Regions from separate parts of the Thermoanaerobacter sp. RKWS2 genome, predicted to be linked through region 1. Evidence: riboswitches for the same ligand, from Rfam matches in the RefSeq annotation. Region 1 holds a riboswitch; the other holds the start of a gene.
The links. A riboswitch is a leader RNA that binds a small molecule or an ion and turns the genes downstream of it on or off. The one in region 1 is predicted to bind lysine.
Positions count from the first base shown of each region.

Region 2: it holds a riboswitch for lysine, as region 1 does, so the genes downstream of both, OEI98_RS04255 (hotdog domain-containing protein) here and lysA (diaminopimelate decarboxylase) in region 1, are expected to answer to the same signal.

Region 1 covers NZ_CP110888.1:2,155,346-2,159,561, forward strand. Annotated here, with positions in the region: gene OEI98_RS11395 (ABC transporter ATP-binding protein) at 1-480, opposite strand, end outside; gene OEI98_RS11400 (hypothetical protein) at 520-714, opposite strand; gene OEI98_RS11405 (hypothetical protein) at 714-1,169, opposite strand; lysine riboswitch at 1,302-1,491, shown strand; gene lysA (diaminopimelate decarboxylase) at 1,615-2,952, shown strand; gene OEI98_RS11415 (50S ribosomal protein L25/general stress protein Ctc) at 2,981-3,589, opposite strand; tRNA gene OEI98_RS11420 (tRNA-Arg) at 3,707-3,782, shown strand; gene OEI98_RS11425 (HAD family hydrolase) at 3,792-4,216, opposite strand, start outside.
Region 2 covers NZ_CP110888.1:856,388-860,603, reverse strand. Annotated here, with positions in the region: partial or broken gene ablA (lysine 2,3-aminomutase) at 1-59, opposite strand, end outside; gene OEI98_RS04265 (hypothetical protein) at 76-1,116, opposite strand; gene OEI98_RS04260 (3-keto-5-aminohexanoate cleavage protein) at 1,145-1,981, opposite strand; gene OEI98_RS04255 (hotdog domain-containing protein) at 1,999-2,385, opposite strand; lysine riboswitch at 2,501-2,679, opposite strand; gene pdxT (pyridoxal 5'-phosphate synthase glutaminase subunit PdxT) at 2,803-3,366, opposite strand; gene pdxS (pyridoxal 5'-phosphate synthase lyase subunit PdxS) at 3,368-4,216, opposite strand, start outside.

The DNA of each region.
Region 1 (4,216 bases):
TTCATCCATCAAGAATACTTTTGGATTGCGGACAATAGCACGCCCCAATGCAACCCTCTGTCTTTGTCCACCTGACAAAGCTTTTGGTTTCCTGTTTAAATATTCTTCCAATCCTAAAATTCGAGCTGCTTCTTTTACTTTTCTATCAATTTCCGCTCTTGGAACCTTTCTAAGTTTAAGACCAAAAGCCATATTGTCATACACTGTCATATGAGGATAAAGAGCATAGTTTTGGAATACCATTGCGATATCCCTATCTTTTGGTGGCACGTCATTCACAAGTTTGCCATCAATATAAAGTTCGCCTTGAGATATTTCCTCAAGCCCTGCTATCATTCTCAATGTTGTAGTTTTACCACAGCCAGAAGGTCCAACCAATACTATAAACTCTTTGTCCTGAATTTCTAGATTAAAATCTTTAACTGCGGTAACACCGCCTGGATAGACTTTGTAAACATGTTTGAGTACAACATCAGCCATTTTTAGATTCCCCCTATTAGAAAACGTTTGATGTTTTTATTATAATACTATTTCTTCTTCTTTACTATCGTCAATAAATATGATATTTAGCACAAATTTTTGTACAATATATCTACAATAGTAGGTATTTTTTTCTTTAACCCTCTTTTTTTGAATTTTATTTAAAAAATTAAACCACAAGAACACTAATACTCCATCAATAGCAATCAAACTCCAAAAAACATATAGTTTCACTATTTCCCCCTCCTCATCCAGGGGGACAATTTAAAAATAGTGATGAGATTCCCTAAGGCCAAAAGTGCTACCACGTCTATAATTAGACTATATAAATAGTGCCAGTGAAGATACTTTAGTGCCCCTATATGCACTAATGAATATTCCATTATAAAAAATAATGCGGCTGAAATAATCACATCTATAAGGCGCAAAATATTATTTTTAGGATATGTTTGTGCATACAATACCCCTATGCAAAAAGGCGCACCTAAAGTAAAAAATAAACTTGAATCAAAGATCCTAATAACAACATTAGAAAAATCGTAAAGATTAAGACCAATTGCAATTTCATCTACAACAAGTTGAAAGCTTAAAGCTAATAGGCCTCCCCATACAGTATATTTTATATACCTCCAATCAACTAATAAAAATAAAATAATCCATGAAACTACGAAAGTTATTATCCATGGCACTTATACCACCTCTTATTTAGTTTACCCATTTTTTAATCTCTAATAAAAAATTTTTTGAAAATCTATTGACAGCTGTTTTCATAAATGATATTATAATAAAAAAATTGAATAACAATACCTCATCTTCTTGGAAGGTGAGGTAGAGGCGCGGGTCATCAAGAGTAGTATACCAGAGGTATTTAAGGGCCGATGAAGGTATATGAAAGGGATGCTCGCCGAAGCGCGTAAATTCCTTAAAGTTTACGCAGCTGGGCCTATGCCGAATAGGTATAGGACTGTCACTGGAGGTTTCCCGAGCCTTCAGTGAAGAGCTATCTCGCTATAGGGGGAAGGAGGTATTACCATGTCTATGTGCAAAATAGGCAGCTGAGGTAATACTTAGCTGTATTTTATTTTGTTTTTTAGTTTCATAATTTAAATTATTAAAGTAAATGAGGTTGATAGAATGTTGCATGGGACAATGAAAATAAATTCAAAGGGTCATTTGGAAATAGGTGGTTGCGATACTGTAACTCTTGCAAAAAAGTTTGGTACACCGCTTTATGTAATAGATGAAGAGCTCTTAAGACAAAATTGTAGAGCATTTTACAATGGCTTTAAAAAAGATTATCCAGGAAATGAAGTGATTTATGCCAGCAAAGCTTTCATGACAATGGCAATATGCAAAATAATTGAAGAAGAAAACTTGGGTCTTGATGTCGTTTCTGGTGGAGAATTATATACTGCGTTAAAAGCAGGATTCCCTGCTGAAAAAATATACTTTCACGGCAACAATAAATCGAAAGAAGAACTTATAATGGCATTAGAAAATAACATTGGGAGAATCATTGTAGATAATTGGTTTGAACTAAATATGTTAAATGACTTGGCAAAAAAGATGAATAAAGTTCCTAATATTTATATAAGAGTATCTCCTGGTGTAGAAGCTCATACTCACCAATATGTAAAAACAGGACAAATAGATTCAAAATTTGGCTTCCCTCTTTTTAATGGAGACGCAATGAGAGCCATAGAATATGCTTTAACTTTGGAAAATGTAAATATAGTAGGTCTACATTCTCATATCGGTTCTCAGATTTTTGATGCAGAATCTTATAAAGCTGAAATAGAAATTATGATGAATTTCTTAAAATTAGTAAAAGAATTTTTAGGTTGGGAAGTAGGGGAACTAGATTTAGGTGGAGGTTTTGGAATAGCATATGTAGAAGAGGACGATCCCCAGCCAATCGAACAAATAGCACAAGAAATAATGCAAGCAGTAAAGGAATATTCCGTTGCTTTAAATATAAAAATGCCAAACATAATTGTAGAGCCAGGTCGTTCTATAATAGGAAATGCTGGAACTACTCTTTACACAGTAGGAGCAATTAAAGACATACCAGGTGTTAGAAAATACGTAGCAGTAGATGGAGGAATGTCTGATAATATACGTACCGCTTTATATGGAGCAAAATATGATGCTATTGTAGCTAATAAAGCTAAGAATATAAAATCAGAAAAAGTATCAATAGCAGGAAAGCTTTGCGAATCAGGTGATATGCTAATTTGGGATATTACCCTACCTAAAATTGAAGAAGGAGATATTTTAGCAGTGCTGTGTACAGGTGCTTACAATTATTCGATGGCCAGCAATTATAACAGGTTACCTCGTCCTGCTGCAGTACTCGTATCTAATGGTCAGGCTGACATAATCGTTGCGCGAGAAACTTATGAAGACTTAATCCGAAATGATATAATCCCAGAAAGGCTAACCAATGAAAAGAGAAAAATCGCTAATTATTAAAAAAGAGAGGGATAACCTCTCTTTTTTATTATTCACTTTCTTTTGCTGTTTCAGTAGCCTCTTCTTCTGCCTCTTCTTCTTCACTTTCTCTCGGTGCCAATACAGAAACTACAATCTCATCAGGGTCATCTACAACTTTTACTCCCTCAGGAACTTGTATATCTTTTACAAAAAGTGTATCTCCAATCTCTAAATTGCTTAAATCCACAACAATTTCTTGAGGAATTTTGTCGGGTAAGCTTTCCACTGTCAACTCCCAAAGTTGATGCTGTACAATTCCACCTCTACTTTCAATAAGGCCTATTCCCTCAAATTTCAACGGAACAGTAGCTTCAATTTCTTCATACATTGACACTCTTTGGAAATCCACATGAATTATTTTCCCTTTCAAAGTATCTTCTTGAATTTCTTTAATAACCGCATTATGAGTAGAACCATCCACAATCACATTGAGGAGGACATTCCTTCCATGTTTTTGTAGCAACCTTTGAAGCGCGTTATATTCCACTGCCAAAGGAATGCTCTCCGCCATACCCTTGCCATATAAAATAGCAGGAATATAGCCTTGATTTTTCAAACAGCGAGCTGCATTTTTACCAGTATCTCTTTTTATAGCTTCGATACTGATTGCTTGCATCTGTCACTCCTCCTTTTGCTTATTGTTTCCAAATATTATTTTACCACTACGTTTAATAAATATCAAATCCATTTGACAGGTTAATTTTTTCATAGTAAACTTTTATGTGTAAAGTGTGCGCCTGTAGCTCAGCGGATAGAGCGTTCGGCTCCGGACCGAGAGGTCGCAGGTTCGATTCCTGTCAGGCGCACCATTTATTTTATTAGTTTTTACAACATCTTCCATCATTGTTTAATTCATCTATAATTTCTAATAATTCTTCTCCTAAAGAACTTATAATAAAATCAGCTTCTGATAAGTCCTGATTTCCGGAATTAGGATTTTTAAAACCTATCACTTTCATCCCTGCTTTTTTAGCACCATAAACTCCATTATATGAATCCTCAATTACAACACACTCATGGGGTTTTACTTTTAATTTGTCTGCTGTATATAAAAATATATCTGGTGCTGGTTTGCTATTTTTTACATAGTCTCCAGATACAAGCACCTCAAAGCATTTATCAATTCCCAACTTTTTCACAACTAATTCTATCACATCTATAGGAGAGGAAGAAGCAACAGCTAATTTATACTCTTTCTCAAAAAGCTTTTTTACCGTCTCTGTTATACCTTCTATAGGAATTA
Region 2 (4,216 bases), 1.3 Mb from region 1:
GACACATGGCCGAAAAGCTCATATCTCCTATTAACTCTCATTTTTAAAAATCCCCCCATTTAATTTACCTCTGCCTCACTTAGCATACATTTCTTCAAAAACTTTCCTCAGCTTTTCATTCTCTCTCAATTCTTGCAGAGTGATTTCTGCATGATCTTTTGTATAGCCATTTCCTATTATCATCGTGATATCTTTTCCTACACCTTCTGCACCTAAAGCTGCTTTTGTGAAATTTGTCGCCATTGAGAAGAAATAGGCAATTCCTTCATCTCTTACAGGCAAAATAGTGGACATCTCTGTGTTTGGGATATTTACACAGTTTATAGCAATATCTACTTCTTTCCCTCCGTTTGCTTCTAGAGTTTTATTTAGAACCTCCACTGGTTTTTGCGCATCAGCGATTATAATCTTATGGCAAATGTCTAATTCCTCTAATTTTTTCTTTGCTTCTTCTCTTCTCACAACTCCTATAACTTTGCCAGTCGGTCCTACTCTTTTTTTAGCCTCATAACAGCAAAGCATTCCTGACTTCCCATTAGCTCCAAGCACTAAAACACTCTGACCTGGTTTTACAAGTTTTGCAGTTTGAGCAGGCGCTCCTGCTACATCTAAAGCAGCCAAAGCTAATGTTTCTTCCATGTCATCAGGAAGTTTAGCATAAATTCCGCTTTCAAAAAGTATAGCTTTGCCCTTTATTTCAACTCTGTCTATATCGAGTTTGACGGATAAAATCTCATCTATTCTAAGAGGAGTAAGTGTAAGAGAAACTAATGTCGCTATCTTATCCCCTATTTTTAAGTCCCTCTTGCCGAGTAGTGCATCTCCTATTTTTTCAACACGGCCTATAAGCATTCCCCCAGAGCCTGTAACGGGGTTTTGCATTTTTCCCCTTTCATTTACAATTTGAAAAATTTTTGCCTTGATTTTTTCCACATCTCCGCCAGCTTCTTCTTTAAGCTGTGTAAAACTTGCAGAATCTATATTCAACGCCATCACATCTATTAAAATTTCATTATCATAAATTGTATCCATATCGTTGGAAATCTTGTATGCCGCTTGTGGCAAAACCCCTTTTGGTTCAATTACGCGATGTGTTCCATATTTACATCCCATCATATATAACTCCTCCTACCTTCCTTTAAAATTAAACCTCCATGTATTTTACCCCTAATCCCAATATCTTTCTTGCCTCATCAGGGGTTGCAATTTCCTTTCCTAATTCTCTTGCAATCCTTACAACTTTTTCTACTAATTCTCCATTGGATTTAGCAATGACTCCTTTAGAAATGTACACGTTATCTTCAAAACCAACTCTTACATGCCCACCAGTCAGTATAGCCATTGTGGCAACTGGAAATTCATATCTTCCTATCCCAGTTGCAGTAAAAGTGCTGCCTTCTGGAATACTTTCTTTTAAAAACAGGAAGTCTCTCATTTCGCCCGATATTCCACCGTTTACTCCCATCACAAAATTGAAATGCATCGGCGCTTTTATGTATCCTTTTTTGTGAAGCCTTATTGCTGTATCAATCATACCTTTGTCAAATACCTCAAGTTCAGGCTTTATTGACAACTCATTCATTTTAAGTGCAAACTCAATTATCATATTTTCAGTATTTGCAAATATTTCATCTCCACCAAAATTTAAAGTACCACAATCTAAAGATGCCATTTCTGGCTGTAAATAAATAGGTTGAAGCCTTTCTTCACTGGTCATACCAACAGCTCCACCAGTTGAGGGCTGAATTATCACATCTGGACATCTCGCCTTTATGGCTTCGATACACTCTCTAAATCTCTCTTTGTCTTGTGTAGGTGTTCCATCATCATAACGGACGTGCAAATGAATAATGCTTGCCCCTGCGTTGTACGCTGATTCCGCTTCTCTTGCAATTTCTTCTACTGTATATGGTACATTTGGATTGTGTTTTTTTGTGACTTCTGCTCCACATATGGCAGCAGTTATTATCAATTTTTCCACTGCCTATCCCCCCATCTTTATTTCTTATACCTTTGCTTATCCTTTGGAACTACGCATGTACCGCTGGCTCTACATACAACGATTGGTTTATCTAAAACTTCTGCCGCCGAATCGCTAATGTCAGGCCTTGCTGCTATCACCTTTTTGGCTTCAAACACCATTTTCCTCGAAGTATTGCCCACTTCTACTATTTCACCTGTAGCTTCTATAAAATCTCCTGCATACACTGGTGCGAGAAATTCAACATTGTCATAGGCTCTAAAAAGTCCTTCATCTCCATCATGCCGTATCAAAAGTTCTGTTGCAACATCCCCAAAAAGGTTTAAAATTCTTGCCCCATCAACAAGATTTCCACCATAGTGGGCATCGTGCATACTCATCCGCACTCTTATTATTGCCTTCAAACCAATCCCCCCTTTACTTTTTCTTTGTAAAAATAAAAGCACTGAAAGATTTTCAGTGCCTAAATAGCCTTTTTGGCAAAGAAAAGCGCTATTTATGCAATGAAAATCTTTTCACTGCATAAATAGCGCTCCATGGGCCCTCACCCATGACAGTGATGAGTTTTGTTCTCACCCCCAAGGATATACTTAAGAACAAGTATACCCTTTCGGCAGACAAACCTTCGCCACAAGTATTGGAGGTTCTTCTCCTTAACACCTTGTGGGTACCTGCTTGCCCGCTCCTCTATTTATGCTATTAAAAGCTATTAAGTTTTCAAAATTAATGTAAAGCTTATCATCTACAATATATTATATCACACCCAAAAAATTTTTGACAATACAATATCAAAAATTTTTGTAAAAAAGGGCTTTAACAAGTTAAAGCCCTAAAAAGTATTTGTAAAAGCTCAAATCATCTGTAAGTTCTGGATGAAATGCTGTAGCAAGTAAATTGTCCTGCTGTGCCGCAACAATTTTACCTTCATATTTTGCAAGTATCCTAACACCATCCCCTACACTCTCTATATACGGCGCTCTTATAAACACCGCTTCTATCTCATCTTCAGATACCGCTGGTATCATAAGCCGCGTCTTGAAACTGTCAATCTGACTTCCGTAAGCATTTCGTCTAACAGTAATATCCATTATTCCAAGGTGTATCCTCTCATCATTAACTATATGTTTAGCCATAAGTATCATGCCTGCACAAGTGCCCCATATAGGAACTTTCCTCTCGTTTAACTTTAAAATGGCATCTTTAAGCCCAAAATCTACAAGTATTTTTCCTATTGCAGTGCTTTCGCCACCTGGAATAATGAGGGCATCGAGAGTTAAGATAGTGTCCCTGTCCTTTGCCTCTACCGCTTCAATTCCTTTTATAAGCTTTAATTTATCCATATGTTCCTTAACAGAGCCTTGAACTCCCAAAACTCCTACGCGCAAATTACCATCCCCTTGTTGCATATAAATCTTTTTCTTCCAGTTGCCTTATATCTATGCTGGCCATCGCTTCTCCTAGCCCTTCTGAAACTTCCGCAATTATTTCCGGCCTATCAAAATATGTTGTGGCTTTTACTATAGCAGCTGCCATTTTCTCAGGGTTTTGCGATTTAAATATTCCTGAACCCACAAAAATTCCATCTGCACCCAGTTGCATCATAAGTGCCGCGTCTGCCGGTGTGGCAATACCTCCCGCTGCGAAATTCACAACTGGAAGTCTTCCGTGTTGTGCAACATATTTTACAAGGTCATAGGGCGCCTGAAGTTCTTTTGCAGCAGCCATAAGTTCGTCTTCCCTTAAAGTTGTAAGCCTTTTTATTTCGGCATTTATCGTCCTCATATGCCTTACAGCCTCTACTACATTTCCAGTCCCTGCCTCTCCTTTTGTCCTTATCATTGAAGCTCCTTCTCCTATGCGCCTTAAAGCCTCTCCGAGGTTTCTCGCACCGCATACAAACGGCACTTTAAAATCCCATTTGTTTATATGGTACATCTCATCTGCAGGGGTTAAAACTTCGCTTTCATCAATAAAATCTATCCCGAGTGCCTCTAAAATCTGTGCTTCCACAAAATGCCCAATTCTAACTTTTGCCATAACAGGGATTGATACTGCTGCCTTTATCTCCTTTATTATTTTAGGGTCTGACATTCTTGCAACTCCGCCTCTTGCCCTAATATCAGCTGGAACCCTTTCAAGTGCCATGACAGCAACAGCACCTGCTTTTTCCGCAATAATTGCCTGTTCTGGTGTTGTCACATCCATGATGACACCACCTTTTAGCATTTGGGCTAA